3 regions of the Streptomyces sp. NPDC017979 genome follow, and region 3 is predicted to be linked to each of the others. Evidence: riboswitches for the same ligand, from Rfam matches in the RefSeq annotation. Region 3 holds a riboswitch; each other region holds the start of a gene.
What was found. A riboswitch is a leader RNA that binds a small molecule or an ion and turns the genes downstream of it on or off. The one in region 3 is predicted to bind thiamine pyrophosphate.

Region 1: linked by a shared signal. The riboswitch ahead of ACH4E8_RS00410 (thiamine ABC transporter substrate binding subunit) and the one ahead of thiO (glycine oxidase ThiO) in region 3 are both predicted to bind thiamine pyrophosphate.
Region 2: linked by a shared signal. The riboswitch ahead of thiC (phosphomethylpyrimidine synthase ThiC) and the one ahead of thiO (glycine oxidase ThiO) in region 3 are both predicted to bind thiamine pyrophosphate.

The regions. Positions count from the first base shown of each region.
Region 1 covers NZ_JBIRGU010000001.1:98,662-103,569, reverse strand. The annotation lists gene pyrH (UMP kinase) at 1-57, shown strand, start outside; gene frr (ribosome recycling factor) at 218-775, shown strand; gene ACH4E8_RS00420 (phosphatidate cytidylyltransferase) at 775-2,109, shown strand; gene rlmN (23S rRNA (adenine(2503)-C(2))-methyltransferase RlmN) at 2,189-3,295, shown strand; TPP riboswitch at 3,451-3,561, shown strand; gene ACH4E8_RS00410 (thiamine ABC transporter substrate binding subunit) at 3,642-4,745, shown strand; gene ACH4E8_RS00405 (ABC transporter permease) at 4,811-4,908, shown strand, end outside.
Region 2 covers NZ_JBIRGU010000009.1:240,808-245,715, forward strand. The annotation lists gene ACH4E8_RS23435 (hypothetical protein) at 1-182, shown strand, start outside; gene thiC (phosphomethylpyrimidine synthase ThiC) at 548-2,341, opposite strand; TPP riboswitch at 2,336-2,508, opposite strand; gene ACH4E8_RS23445 (YibE/F family protein) at 2,580-3,965, shown strand; gene ACH4E8_RS23450 (SsgA family sporulation/cell division regulator) at 4,039-4,476, opposite strand; gene ACH4E8_RS23455 (IclR family transcriptional regulator) at 4,625-4,908, opposite strand, start outside.
Region 3 covers NZ_JBIRGU010000003.1:723,686-728,593, reverse strand. The annotation lists gene ACH4E8_RS12740 (NAD(P)/FAD-dependent oxidoreductase) at 1-1,027, opposite strand, end outside; gene ACH4E8_RS12735 (hypothetical protein) at 1,136-1,474, opposite strand; TPP riboswitch at 1,586-1,698, shown strand; gene thiO (glycine oxidase ThiO) at 1,696-2,958, shown strand; gene thiS (sulfur carrier protein ThiS) at 2,955-3,170, shown strand; gene ACH4E8_RS12720 (thiazole synthase) at 3,176-3,970, shown strand; gene pknB (Stk1 family PASTA domain-containing Ser/Thr kinase) at 4,417-4,908, shown strand, end outside.

The DNA.
Region 1 (4,908 bases), on a different contig from region 3:
GCCGTACGGGGTGAGAAGATCGGCACGCTCGTGAGCGACAAGGGCACCCGGTCCTGAACCGGGGGGCGTCCCGGGCGTCCGGGGAACGGATGCCCGAGGATGTCCTGGGATAGACAGAGCCCTGCCGGTCGGACACCGTGCAGGGAAGACGCGACACAGGTTCCGCCCGACCGGGCAGTTGTCAGCCGGGCCTACTCAAGACACGCAGGAGCAAGTGGTGATCGAAGAGACCCTCCTCGAGGCAGAGGAGAAAATGGAGAAGGCCGTCCTGGTCGCCAAGGATGACTTCGCCGCGATCCGCACCGGGCGTGCGCACCCGGCGATGTTCAACAAGATCGTGGCCGACTACTACGGTGCGCTGACCCCGATCAACCAGCTCGCCTCGTTCTCGGTGCCCGAGCCGCGGATGGCCGTGGTCACGCCGTTCGACAAGTCCGCGCTGCGCAACATCGAGCAGGCGATCCGCGACTCCGACCTCGGGGTCAACCCGAGCAACGACGGCAACATCATCCGTGTGGTGTTCCCGGAGTTGACCGAGGAGCGCCGCCGCGAGTACATCAAGGTCGCCAAGGGCAAGGCCGAGGACGCCAAGATCTCGATCCGCGCCGTGCGCCGCAAGGCCAAGGAGACCATCGACAAGTTCGTCAAGGACGGCGAGGTCGGCGAGGACGAGGGCCGTCGCGCCGAGAAGGAGCTCGACGACACCACCGCCAAGTACGTGGCGCAGGTCGACGAGCTGCTCAAGCACAAGGAAGCCGAGCTGCTCGAAGTCTGATGAACGACGCTTCCTGGGGGGCCCCGCAGAGGGCCGACTACACCGGAGGGTGGCGTCCGCACGACCAGGGTCCTGCCTCGGCGGGTCCCGCCTTCGATGGGCATGAGGCACAGCAGACTCGGCCCATGCCCATCGTGCCGGACTTCCCCGACGCAGGTAGAAACGCCAACGGCAACGGTCCCGGCGACCGCGACCACAGGGACGACGGCGAGCGGGAGTCGCCCCGGCTGAACGGTCCGCTGTTCCGTGACGAGGTCCCGCGGGAGCCGGCGCCGGGTGCCGGTGCGCAGCCGCCGGCACCCGAGTCGTCGCACAGACGCCGTATGGGCGGCCCGTCCGGTCAGAAGGACCGGGGCGGGCGCTCCGGGCACGAGCGACGTGCGGGTGCGGGCGGGGGTTCGTCAGCTCCCGGTACGGGGCCGACGGAGCCGGTCGCGTCCGCGGCGCAGCCGCCGCAGCAGCCCGGTCAGCCGGCAGCCCGGCACGGAGCCCGGCGCACGGGGGAGAGCGGTGTGAAGAAGCGTGCCGGCCGTGACCTGCGGGCGGCCATAGGGGTCGGCGTCGGCCTCGGTGCGGTGATCATCGCGTCGCTCTTCTTCGTCAAGGCGGTGTTCGTCGGCGTCGTCGTGGTCGCCGTCGTGGTCGGCCTGTGGGAGCTCACCTCCCGGCTGGCGGAGCGCAAGGAGATCAAGGCGCCGCTGGTGCCGCTCGCCGTCGGCGGCGCGGCGATGGTGGTCGCCGGGTACGTGCGCGGCGCGGAGGGCGCCTGGGTCGCCACGGCGCTCACGGCCCTCGCCGTGCTGGTGTGGCGGATGACGGAGCCGCCCGAGGGGTACCTGAAGGACGTCACGGCGGGGATCTTCGCCGTGTTCTACGTGCCGTTCCTGGCGACCTTCGTCGCCATGATGCTCACGGCCGACGACGGTGCCTGGCGGGTGTTCGCGTTCCTCCTCCTCACGGTGGTCAGCGACACCGGCGCGTACGCGGTCGGCTGGCGCTTCGGCAAGCGCAAGCTCGCTCCGCGGATCAGTCCCGGGAAGACCCGCGAGGGGCTGTTGGGCGCGGTGGGCTTCGCCATGGTGGCGGGCGCGCTGTGCATGCAGTTCATGATCGACGACGGCACCTGGTGGCAGGGTCTGCTGCTGGGCCTCGCGGTGGCGGTCAGCGCGACGCTGGGAGACCTCGGCGAGTCGATGATCAAGCGAGACCTCGGCATCAAGGACATGGGCACGCTGCTGCCGGGACACGGCGGCATCATGGACCGGTTGGACTCGTTGCTGCCGACGGCGCCCGTGGTCTGGTTGTTGTTCGTGGTGTTCGTAGGAAGCGGCTGACCTGCGGCTTCACGGTGAAGGGCTTGTTATCCACAGGATGGCGAGCCCTTCGTCGTATCTCTGCGACACTGGATGGACCATGCCCAAGCCCGGAGAACTCACATTCATCGCGCCTCGCGGAGCCAAGAAGCCCCCGAGGCACCTCGCCGACCTCTCGCCCGCCGAGCGGAAGGACGCCGTCGCCGCGATCGGCGAGAAGCCCTTCCGCGCCAAGCAGCTCTCGCAGCACTACTTCGCCCGGTACGCGCACGACCCGGCGCAGTGGACGGACATCCCGGCCGCCGCGCGGGAGAAGCTGGCCGCGGAGCTGCTGCCCGATCTGATGTCGGTGGTGCGGCACATCTCCTGCGACGAGGACACCACCCGCAAGACCCTGTGGCGGCTGCACGACGGGACGCTCGTCGAGTCCGTGCTGATGCGCTATCCCGACCGGGTGACGATGTGCATCTCCTCCCAGGCCGGCTGCGGGATGAACTGCCCGTTCTGCGCCACCGGGCAGGCCGGCCTCGACCGCAACCTGTCGACCGCGGAGATCGTGCACCAGATCGTGGACGGGATGCGGGCCCTGCGCGACGGCGAGGTCCCCGGCGGCCCCGCCCGGCTGTCGAACATCGTCTTCATGGGCATGGGCGAGCCGCTGGCGAACTACAAGCGGGTGGTCGGCGCGATCCGTCGGCTCACCGACCCCGAGCCCGACGGCCTCGGACTGTCCCAGCGCGGGATCACGGTCTCCACCGTCGGCCTGGTGCCGGCGATGCTCCGCTTCGCGGACGAGGGCTTCAAGTGCCGGCTCGCGTTGTCGCTGCACGCCCCGGACGACGAGCTGCGTGACACGCTCGTCCCGGTGAACACCCGCTGGAAGGTCCGCGAGGTCCTGGACGCCGCGTGGGAGTACGCGGAGAAGTCGGGCCGCCGCGTCTCCATCGAGTACGCGCTGATCCGTGACATCAACGACCAAGCGTGGCGCGGTGACCTGCTGGGACGGCTCCTGAAGGGCCGACGCGTCCATGTGAACCTGATTCCGCTGAACCCCACTCCGGGGTCGAAGTGGACGGCGTCGAGGCCGGAGGACGAGAAGGCGTTCGTGGCGGCGATCGCGGCGCACGGCGTTCCGGTCACGGTGCGGGACACCCGGGGTCAGGAGATCGACGGCGCGTGCGGACAGCTCGCGGCGTCCGAGCGCTGACGGCAGCTCCCTCAGTAGGTCCCTCAGCAGGGCGGGCCACGAGGCCGAGTTCGGATGTCGGGCCGCGGGCGCAGGACTCGGGGCGAGGGTGCGCACGGCCACCCACCCCTGCTGCCGTCCGCGGGTGACCTTGTAAGCTGACCCGTACATCTACATAAATCCGACAGGGGAGCGCCACAGCGCTGAGAGTGCGGTACCCATCAGACCGCAGACCCTCTGAACCTCGCCCAGGTCATTCTGGGTAGGAAGTTCGGTCACCACTCAAGCTGTTGCGCCCTGCCCGGGTCCACGACGGGACCGGGCCGGGCCGCGTCTCTTCCTGGCCACCCCCAGGAGGAATCCATCCGTGAGCAGTATCAGGAAGAAGACGGCCGCCGCGCTGGCCGCGGCGCTCGGCGTGAGCGTGCTCGCCGCCTGCGGCGGCGAGTCCTCCGGTGACTCCGGTGCCAAGGGCGGCGACGGCAAGGGCTCGAAGACGGTCACGCTGGTGAGCCACGATTCCTTCGCCGCCTCCGAGGCCGTGCTCAAGGAGTTCACCCGGCAGACCGGCTACACCGTCAAGGTCCTCAAGAGCGGGGACACCGCGGTCGCGCTCAACAAGGAGATCCTGACGAAGGGCTCTCCGCAGGGCGACGTGTTCTTCGGCGTCGACAACACCCTGCTGTCCCGGGCGCTCGACAACGGCGTCTTCACCCCGCACGAGGCCAAGGGCCTCGACCAGGTGCCGGCCACCGTGCAGCTCGACAAGGACAAGCACCGGGTCACCCCGATCGACACCGGCGACGTCTGCGTCAACTACGACAAGAAGTACTTCGCGGACAAGAAGCTCGCGCCGCCGCAGACCTTCGAGGACCTGGCCAAGCCCGAGTACAAGGACCTGCTGGTCGTGGAGAACGCGGCCACGTCCTCCCCGGGCCTGAGCTTCGTCCTCGGCACCGTCGCGCACTTCGGCGAGGACGGTTGGCAGGACTACTGGAAGCAGCTCAAGGGCAACGGCGTCAAGGTCGTCGACGGCTGGGAGCAGGCTTACAACGAGGAGTTCTCCGGGTCCGCCGGCGGAAAGAAGGCCAAGGCGGACCGGCCGCTGGTGGTTTCGTACGCCTCCAGCCCGCCGGTCGAGGTGCTGTTCGCCGAGCCGCAGCCGACCGAGGCGCCCACCGGCGTCGCCACCGGAACCTGCTTCCGACAGGTCGAGTTCGCGGGCCTGCTGAAGGGCGCGAAGAACGAGGCCGGCGGAAAGGCCCTGCTGGACTTCATGGTCTCCAAGACCTTCCAGGAGGACATGCCGCTGAACATGTTCGTCAACCCGGTGGTCAGCGGGGCGAAGCTGCCCGAGCTGTTCACCCGGCACGGCGCGGTGGTCGAGAAGCCGGCGACGCTGGCGCCCGACACCATTTCCAAGAACCGTGAGCAGTGGGTTCAGACGTGGTCCTCGCTCGTGGTGAAGTAGCCCGGCCCGCGGCGGGCCGCCGCGGCCGGGCGCCCCGCACGGGGAACGCGACGCGGCTCGCCCTGATGGCGCTGCCCGTCGCGTTCTTCGGCGTCTTCTTCGCGTACCCCGTGGCCGCGATCGTCGGCCGCGGGCTGCGGGACGGCGGTCGTTGGCAGTTCGG
Region 2 (4,908 bases), on a different contig from region 3:
CGGCCGTGGACCCGGTGTCCGGTGCGCCGCCGCGGCCGGTGACCCGGATGCCGAAGGTGGGGTACGACAGCCCGGACTACTCCAGTCCGAGCGAGGGCAAGTCGGCGGGGCAGCGGCCCACCTTCACCAGCCCCGACTTCACCAGCCCGGACTTCGGGGGGCCCGAGAACCGCCCGGAGTGACCGCGCGGTGTCGGGGCGACGTCGCGGTACGGGGGTGCGGCGCGCGCCGCACCCCACGCCCGTCGGGGCGCCCCGGGGGGCGGGCGGCCCCGTCAACCCGGCGGCCCCGGGGGGGGCGGGGCGGGTGGGGGGGCGGGGGCGGGGCGCCGGGGGGGGGGTGGTGGTGCGCCCCCCGGGGGGCCGCCCGCCCCCCGCGGGCCCCCCGGGGGTGGGCCCCCCCCCGCCCCCCGGGGGGGGGGGCGGGGGGGGGGGGGGGCGGCGGGGGGGGGGGGGGGGGCCGCCCCCCCCCCCCCCCCACGCCCGTCGGGCCGACCGGTGGACCGGTCGGCCCAGTCAACCGGTCGGCCCGGTCGGCGGCGTGCAGGTCATTCGGCCATCGGCAGGTACACCCTGTTGCCGCTCGCCGCGAACTCCTTGGACTTCTGGAGCATCCCCTCGGTGATCTCCTCCGCCGTCGCGTCCGCCGACGCCGCCCCGCCGAACTGCTCCGAGATGGACTGGCTGATCTTCATCGAGCAGAACTTCGGGCCGCACATCGAGCAGAAGTGCGCCGTCTTCGCCGGCTCGGCCGGCAGCGTCTCGTCGTGGAACTCCCGTGCGGTGTCCGGGTCGAGCGCCAGGTTGAACTGGTCCTCCCAGCGGAACTCGAACCGCGCGTCGGAGAGCGCGTCGTCCCACTCCTGCGCCCCCGGGTGCCCCTTGGCGAGGTCCGCCGCGTGCGCCGCGATCTTGTACGTGATCACTCCGGTCTTCACGTCGTCCCGGTTGGGCAGCCCCAGGTGCTCCTTGGGCGTCACGTAACAGAGCATGGCCGTGCCCCACCAGGCGATCATCGCCGCGCCGATGCCGGAGGTGATGTGGTCGTACGCCGGCGCCACGTCCGTGGTGAGCGGGCCGAGGGTGTAGAACGGCGCCTCCTCGCAGATCTCCTGCTGGAGGTCGATGTTCTCCTTGATCTTGTGCATGGGCACGTGACCGGGGCCCTCGATCATGGTCTGCACGTTCATCCGCTTGGCGATCTTGTTGAGCTCGCCGAGCGTCTTCAGCTCGGCGAACTGCGCCTCGTCGTTGGCGTCCGCGATGGAGCCGGGCCGCAGCCCGTCACCGAGGGAGTACGTCACGTCGTACGCGGCGAGGATCTCGCACAGCTCCTCGAAGTGCTCGTACAGGAACGACTCCTTGTGGTGCGCCAGGCACCAGGCGGCCATGATCGAGCCGCCGCGGGAGACGATGCCGGTCTTGCGGCGGGCGGTGAGCGGCACGTACCGCAGCAGTACGCCGGCGTGCACCGTCATGTAGTCGACGCCCTGCTCGGCCTGCTCGATCACGGTGTCCTTGTAGATCTCCCAGGTCAGCTCCTCGGCCTTGCCGTCGACCTTCTCCAGCGCCTGGTACAGCGGCACGGTGCCGATCGGCACGGGGGAGTTGCGCAGCACCCACTCCCGGGTGGTGTGGATGTTGCGGCCGGTGGACAGGTCCATGACGGTGTCGGCGCCCCAGCGGGTGGCCCAGGTCATCTTCTCCACCTCCTCCTCGATGGAGGAGGTCACGGCGGAGTTGCCGATGTTGGCGTTGACCTTCACCAGGAACCGCTTGCCGATGATCATCGGCTCGATCTCCGGGTGGTTGACGTTGGCCGGCAGCACGGCGCGGCCGGCCGCGATCTCCTCCCGCACGACCTCGGGGGAGACGTTCTCCCGCAGGGCGACGAACTCCATCTCGGGGGTGATCTCGCCGCGGCGGGCGTAGGCGAGTTGGGTCACCGGCCGGCCGTCCCGGCCGCGGCGCGGCTGGCGCGGGCGCCCGGGGAAGACCGCGTCGAGGTTGCGCAGCCCGCCGCGGGGCGAGGTGTGCTTGATCCCGTCGTCCTCGGGGCGAACGGGGCGGCCCGCGTACTCCTCGGTGTCGCCGCGGGCGACGATCCAGCTCTCGCGCAGCGGGACCAGACCGCGGCGCACGTCGGTCTCGACGGTGGGGTCGGTGTACGGGCCGGAGGTGTCGTACAGCGTCACGTCCCGGCCGTTGGTGAGGTGCACCTGACGGACCGGCACCCGCAGGTCGGGGCGGGAACCCCCGACGTACGCCTTGTGCCAGCCCGGTGTGCGCTCGCCGTCGACAGCGGGTTCGACGGCAGGCGTGCGTGCGTCCTGAACGGTCATGGAAGACCTACTCCCTACGCCGGCATTACCCGGTAACAGGTTCGGCGGTCGACGCAGCGGTGTCCGGGACGTGTGGCGTGCCGGCGCTTTCGCGATCGGCCCTGCAGTACGTCTACGGAGGTCAGCGCCCTCTCAGCCCGGTGCTCCGAGCTCCCGCGTGTGCAAAGGTGGCACCACGCTAGCGTCATTTCTGGCGTGCTGGCCAGGGGGCCCCTGCCGTTCTTGCGATGATCGGTCGGTGACCTCACCACCGCCCGGCCCCCAGCAGGGTCCTGCTCCCCAGCCCGCGCCCGGCCATGAACACGGCCACCAACACGGCCCTGGACACGGCCACGGACACGGACACAGCCACGGGCACGGGCCCGCCGCGCCCGTCTCGCGGCATCTGCGCCGGGTCATCGCCGCGGTGCTGATCCCTTTCGCCACGGCGGTCGTCGTGGGTCTCGCCATCCTCTGGCCCGGCTCGGCGCCCGGCCACGAGCGCACCGGCGTGGGCTTCGACCGACAGACCGAACAGGCCACGGTGACCCGGATCGAGCGGATCGACTGCAAGTCCGTGAACTCCGCCCAGGTGCCGCCGACCGGCGACGCCAGCACGCCCCAGGGCCGCGAGGCGATCGCCGCGCAGCAGGGCGAGTGCAAGAAGGCCACCATCACGATCGACTCCGGCCAGCACAAGGGCCGCGCCTTCGCGGAGATCGTCCAGCCCGACGCGGTGCGGCAGTTGGAGAAGGGGCAGGAGGTGGTGGTGGCGTACGCGCCGGACGCGCCGCCGGACCTTCAGTACGCCGTCATCGACGTGAACCGGAAGGTTCCGCTGGCGGTGGTGGCCGGGATCTTCGCCCTCGCGGTGGTGCTGGTGGGGCGGATGCGCGGGGTGATGGCGCTGATTGCGCTGGTGATCTCGTTCGCCGTACTGACGCTGTTCATCCTGCCGGCGATCTTGGAGGGGTCCAACCCGCTGGTCGTCGCGGTGGTCGGGGCGAGCGCCATCATGCTGATCGCGCTCTACATGTGTCACGGGCTGACGGCGCGCACCTCGGTCGCGGTCCTCGGGACGCTGATCTCGCTGCTGTTGATCGGGCTGCTCGGTTCGATCTTCATCGAGTGGGCGGTGCTGTCGGGCAACACCGACGACAACACCGGTCTGATCCACGGTCTCTATCCGGAGATCGACATGAGCGGTCTGCTGCTGGCGGGCGTCATCATCGGCTCGCTCGGGGTGCTCGACGACGTGACGGTCACCCAGACCTCGGCCGTGTGGGAGTTGCGGCAGGCCGATCCGGGGATGGGGCCGCGGGCGCTGTACCGCGCGGCCATCCGGATCGGTCGCGACCACATCGCCTCCGTGGTGAACACGTTGGTGCTCGCCTACGCGGGTGCCGCGCTGCCGTTGTTGCTGCTCTTCACCATCGCGCAGAGCGGGGTGGCGACGGTCGCCAACAGCGAGTTGGTGGCGGAGGAGATCGTCCGGACCCTCGTGGGGTCGATCGGACTGGTCGCTTCGGTCCCGGTGACCACCGCGCTCGCGGCGCTGGTGGTCTCCGCCGACCGTCCGCAGGCGGGTGGGGCGGCGGTGCCCGCGAGCCGTGGTTCGGGCCGGGGCCGGCGCCGCAAGAAGTAGCTGCGCGGGCCGGTCGGCCCGAAGGAGCGACGGCGCGGCCCGGCCAGCCGGGCGAGGGGGCGGCGCGGGCCGGTCAGCCGGCGTTCTCCCCGGTGAGGATGGACCTGAGCACCTGTTCCAGGTCGGTGTCGAAGTCGCCGAAGGCCCGCTCCTGACCGAGCGGGACCAGTCGGTCGGTGCGGTCCAGGAAGGCGACCACGGGGGCGGCGCTGACCTGGAAGAGCGCGCAGTCCCCGCCGACCTGGAGCCGGATGCCCAGGTCGGCGAGTTCGCCGGGGCCCATCGGGGCGATGTGCACGTCGCCGTCCCCGCTCGGTCCGACGATGCCGTCGAGCAGCAGGTCACGGCTGAACGCCCAGGTCACCGGGGCGTCGCCGGGCAGGTGGAAGGTCATCCGCACGGCGTACGGATCCTCGATCTCGTAGCGGAGCTCCACCGGGATCCGGAACGAGAGCTCCTCGGAGACAAGGAAGTTCATCAGGACCTCGGCCTGGACCGACTCGTCGCGCATCGTGTACCCCGCAGTGAAGGAGGCCCGGATCGGGCCTGGTTGGCAGCCTTCTGGATGAAGTCAGCAGAAAACGGGTCAGGAAGGATACCCCTGAGCCTCTTCCCACAATCGTGCTGTATGCGACCAGAGGACTACAAGGAGTGATTTTTCAGATACTGATAGAGGAGGCGAGGGAACCCAGCAAACGGCCTATCCCCGTCCTCAGTTGCTCGATCGCCGGGAGCAATCGTTCCTCCTGATCGAGCGGCAGCGATATCGCCATCGCCGCGGCGACGTCGGAGTCGCAGTCGGAGCTGGGCCCGGTGGCGGAGCCGGCGCCGGTGGCGATGGGGATGGCGGCGCAGACCGTGCCGACCGCGTACTCCTGCCGCTCGATCACGGGGTCCGCGCAACCCCTCGTCGCGAGCCGGTCCAGCAGGGCGCGCCGGTCCG
Region 3 (4,908 bases):
CGAACTGCTCGGACCAGAAGTACGGCACGGGGTCGTAGACCTCCGGCGGCTCGGCCGCCGCAGCCGTGGCACCGGCCGGGCCCGCGCCGGCCAATTCGGCGATGACGTTGACGGCGACGGTGCGCGGCCCCTGGAGCGCGTTGTCCCAGTGGTGCACCAGCAGGCGCCGGCCGTAGCGGGCCGAGGGGAAGGACGCGCAGTCCCCCACCGCGTACACGCCGGTCAGCGAGGTCCGCAGATGCGCGTCGGCGGTGACGGCACCGTCCGGGTCGGTGGCGATCCCGGAGCCGGCGAGCCAGCCGGTGGCGGGGCGGGCGCCGATGCCGACGACGACGGCGTCGGCGGGGAAGCGCCGCCCGTCGGCCAGGACGACGCTCCCGGGCTCGACCCCGGCCACGCGCGCGCCGGTGACCAGGTCGACGCCGGCTTCGGCGTACCACTGCGCCATGGGGGCGGTGACCTCGGCGGGCAGCGCTTCGGCGAGGGGCCGGTCGGCGGCCTCGACGACGGTGACGGCGCAGCCGGCCTCCCGGGCCGCGGTGGCGAACTCGGCGCCGATCCAGCCGGCGCCCACCACGACGATGTCGTGCTGCCGGCTGAGGACGGGCTTGAGCCGCTCGGCGTCGTCGAGCGTGCGCAGCAGGTGGACGCCGGGGACGGCGGCCGTCCCGGGCAGGGTGACGGGTTCGGCGCCGCTGGCGATGACCAGGACGTCGTACGGGACGGGCCCGGCTTCGGTGTCCAGCTCGCGTGCGGAGTGGCGCAGCCCGGTCACCTCGCAGCCGAGCCGGAGCTCGACGGCGAGCGCCTCGAAGTCGACGTCGAAGGCGGAGTCCTCGGCCTTGCCGAGCAGGACGGCCTTGGAGAGCGGGGGGCGGTCGTAGGGCTGGTGGGGTTCGGCGCCGATCAGGGTGACGGGGCCGACGAAGCCGCCCTCCCGCAGGGCGACGGCGGTCTGCACACCCGCCATGCCCGCACCGACGATGACCACGCCTCGCGCCTGCTGCTGTGTCTGCTGCTCGCTCACCCGTCAACCTTACGCACCTGACGAACCGTCAGAACAGTGGGGTGTCGCACACCGGCCCGGCGCCCGCGCCTGGCGCGCACCCGACGCCCGCGCCCGGGCTCGCAACCCCTACGGCACCTGCTCCACGACGCTCGTCCCGTTGCCCTCCTGCGACTCCCACTCCCAGCTCTCCTCCAGCCGGATGCGCCCGTCGGGCAGCTCCACCACGGTCGAGACGCAGTGCCCCGCCGAGGTGCTGCCGTCGGTGCGCAACTGGACGTAGCGGAAGTCCAGCCGGTCGCCTTCGCGGGTGCCGACCAGATGGCCGCGGACCACGTCCCCGCCCTCGTAATGGGCCCAGACCCGGCCGTCCTGCTCGTGGTACGCAAAGCGGGTGCGCACCCCGACCTGACCCGGCGCCTGATCGGCGACGGGCGACAGCACGAGTCCGTCCAGCGAGCCTGCCACGGTGAACCGTCCTTTCGCGCTCATGCGCCCCGGACGCGCCCGGAGCACGGTGTCCCACCGGCCCCGACCGCCCTTACGGCACGTCACGGGCTGGGGTTAGGGTGGCCACCGTAAAGCACCCGCGGGAGCCCGGACGCACCGGGCTGAGAGGGAGGCTGGGCGGCCTCCGACCGTACGAACCTGATCCGGGTCATGCCGGCGAAGGGAGGAGCTGAAGACCCATGCCGCACGCTCTTTGGCCATCGGGGAGCCCCGAACCACCGCGGACGACGGGGCCACCGCCCGCACCGTCACCCACGACACCGCCGGCACCGCTGCCCGCACCGACCACGCGCCCCGCCGACGTCCTCGTCATCGGCGGCGGCATCATCGGGCTCGTCACGGCCTGGCGCACCGCCCAGCGCGGCCTGCGCGTCACCGTGCTGGACCCGGCGCCCGGCGGCGGCGCCGCGCAGGTCGCGGCCGGCATGCTCGCCGCGGTCACCGAACTCCACTACGGGGAACAGGCGTTGCTCGCCCTCAACCTGGAGTCGGCCCGCCGCTACCCGGACTTCGCCGCCGAACTCGAAGAAGCCAGCGGATCGGACATCGGATACCGCGCCTGCGGCACGCTCGCCGTCGCGCTCGACGCCGACGACCGCGCCCATCTGCGGGAGCTGCACGCACTCCAGCAGCGCTCCGGGCTGGAGTCCGAATGGCTCACCGGCCGTGAGTGCCGCCGGCTGGAACCGATGCTGGCGCCGGGCGTACGCGGCGGGCTACGGGTCGACGGGGACCACCAGGTCGATCCTCGGCGGCTCGCGTCCGCGCTGCTCACCGCCTGCCAACGGGCCGGCGTCACCTTCCACCGGGACCGGGCGGCCCGGCTGCTGGTGGACCGCGACCGGGCCGTGGGCGTCGCCCTCGCGGACGGCACCCGGCTGGCCGCCGGCCAGACCGTGCTCGCCGCGGGCAGCCTCAGTGGCCGGCTCGACGGGCTGCCTCCTTCCGTACGCCCACCGGTGCGGCCGGTGAAGGGGCAGGTCATCCGCCTCCGGGTGCCCGCGCCCTACGCCCCCTTCCTGTCCCGGACCGTGCGCGCCGTCGTCCGCGGCAGCCACGTCTATCTGGTGCCCCGCGAGAGCGGGGAGCTCGTCATCGGCGCGACCAGCGAGGAGCTGGGCTGGGACACCACCGTCACCGCCGGCGGGGTCTACGAACTGCTGCGGGACGCCCATGAACTCGTCCCCGGCATCACGGAACTCCCGCTCACGGAGACCCGCGCCGGACTGCGGCCCGGCTCGCCCGACAACGCACCGCTGCTCGGCCCGACCGAGCTGCCGGGCCTGCTGCTGGCCACCGGCCACTACCGCAACGGCGTCCTCCTGACCCCGCTGACCGGCGACGTGCTCGCCGCGGCCCTGACCGACGGCGCCCTGCCCGAAGAAGCCCATCCCTTCACCCCCGCTCGCTTCACCCCCGTCCCTCAGGAGCAGCCCGTATGAACAGTTTTCCCCTGGTTGTCTCCGTCAACGGCGAACGGCGTGAACTCGCCACGCCCACCACGCTCGCCGCCCTCGTCGCCGAGCTGACCGCGGCCCCCGCCGGCGTCGCCGCCGCCGTCAACGAGACCGTCGTCCCGCGCAGCGCCTGGCCCGGCACGCTCCTGGGCGACGGCGACCGCGTCGAAGTCCTCACCGCCGTGCAGGGAGGGTGAGCGACGTGGCCGACGACCTGCTGACCATCGGCGACACCACCTTCACGTCCCGACTGATCATGGGGACGGGCGGGGCGCCCAGCCTCGACGTCCTCGAACGCTCCCTCGTCGCCAGCGGCACCCAGCTCACCACCGTCGCGATGCGCCGCGTCGACCCCACCGTGCAGGGCTCCGTGCTCTCCGTGCTGACCCGCCTGGGCATCCGGGTCCTGCCCAACACCGCCGGCTGCTTCACCGCAGGCGAGGCGGTGCTGACCGCCCGCCTGGCCCGCGAGGCCCTGGGCACCGACTGGGTCAAGCTGGAGGTCGTCGCCGACGAGCGGACCCTGCTGCCCGACCCGGTCGAGCTGCTGGACGCCGCGGAGACCCTGGTCGACGACGGTTTCACGGTCCTGCCGTACACCAACGACGACCCCGTGCTCGCGCGCCGGCTGGAGGACGTCGGCTGTGCCGCGGTCATGCCGCTGGGCTCCCCCATCGGCTCCGGCCTCGGCATCCGCAATCCGCACAACTTCCGGCTGATCGTCGAGCAGGCTGGCGTGCCGGTGGTGCTGGACGCCGGGGCGGGCACCGCGTCGGACGCCGCGCTCGCGATGGAGCTGGGGTGCGACGCGGTGATGCTCGCCTCCGCGGTCACCCGGGCGCAGGAGCCGGCGCGGATGGCGGAGGCGATGCGGTACGGAGTGGAGGCGGGCCGGCTGGCGTACCGGGCCGGCCGCATCCCCCGCCGCCACTTCGCCGAGGCGTCGTCGCCAGCCGACGGCCTGGCCGCGCTAGACCCGGAACGCCCTGCGTTCTGACGACGCCCGGCCCTTGGTCCGCCCACGGCCGGGGCCGTTGGGCTGGACGTGGCCGCGGTTTCCCCGCGGGCCGGTGGGGCTTGTCCCACAGTTCCTCCCGCCCCTGTGCCCTGCGAGCACGGGGGCACCCCCACCTCAGCCCACCAGAGGGCCTGGCGGGACCCAGTGCCCCACATGCCCTCGCCGATTCCCGCGGGAATCGAGACCACTGCGGGCCGTCCGTGGCTTGTCACGCAGTTCCGCCCCCTCGGCCCCAGAGGGCCTGGGTGACCTCCAGCGCCCCTAAAACCCTCCGCCTCGGCCCGCAGGGCATGGGGGCGGAGCTGCGCGACAAGCCCATCACCGGGCCGCAGGTGAGACGGCACGGCCCGTCCGCACGGCGATACCGCAACGGGGCCGGGACGTGGTCGGGCGGGGGTGTCGGTGGCGGCTCGTAGAATCGGTGCGTGGACACGACCCTCCAGGACCCGCTCGTCGGGCAGCTGCTCGACGGCCGCTACCGCGTCGACGCGCGGATCGCCGTCGGCGGGATGGCCACGGTCTACCGGGCCGTGGACACCCGGCTGGACCGGGAGCTGGCGCTCAAGGTGATGCATCCGGCGCTGGCCACGGACGCGACGTTCGTGGAGCGCTTCATCCGCGAGGCCAAGTCCGTCGCCCGGCTCTCGCACCCGAACGTGGTCGGCGTGTTCGACCAGGGCGCCGAGGGGGCGTACGTCTATCTGGCGATGGAGTACGTGGCCGGCTGCACCCTGCGGGACGTGCTGCGCGAGCGCGGTGCGCTCCAGCCCAGGGCCGCGCTCGACATCCTGGAGCCGGTCCTCGCGGCGCTCGGCGCTGCGCACCGGGCCGGCTTCGTCCACCGCGACATCAAGCCGGAGAACGTCCTCATAGGCGACGACGGCCGCGTCAAGGTCGCCGACTTCGGCCTCGTACGG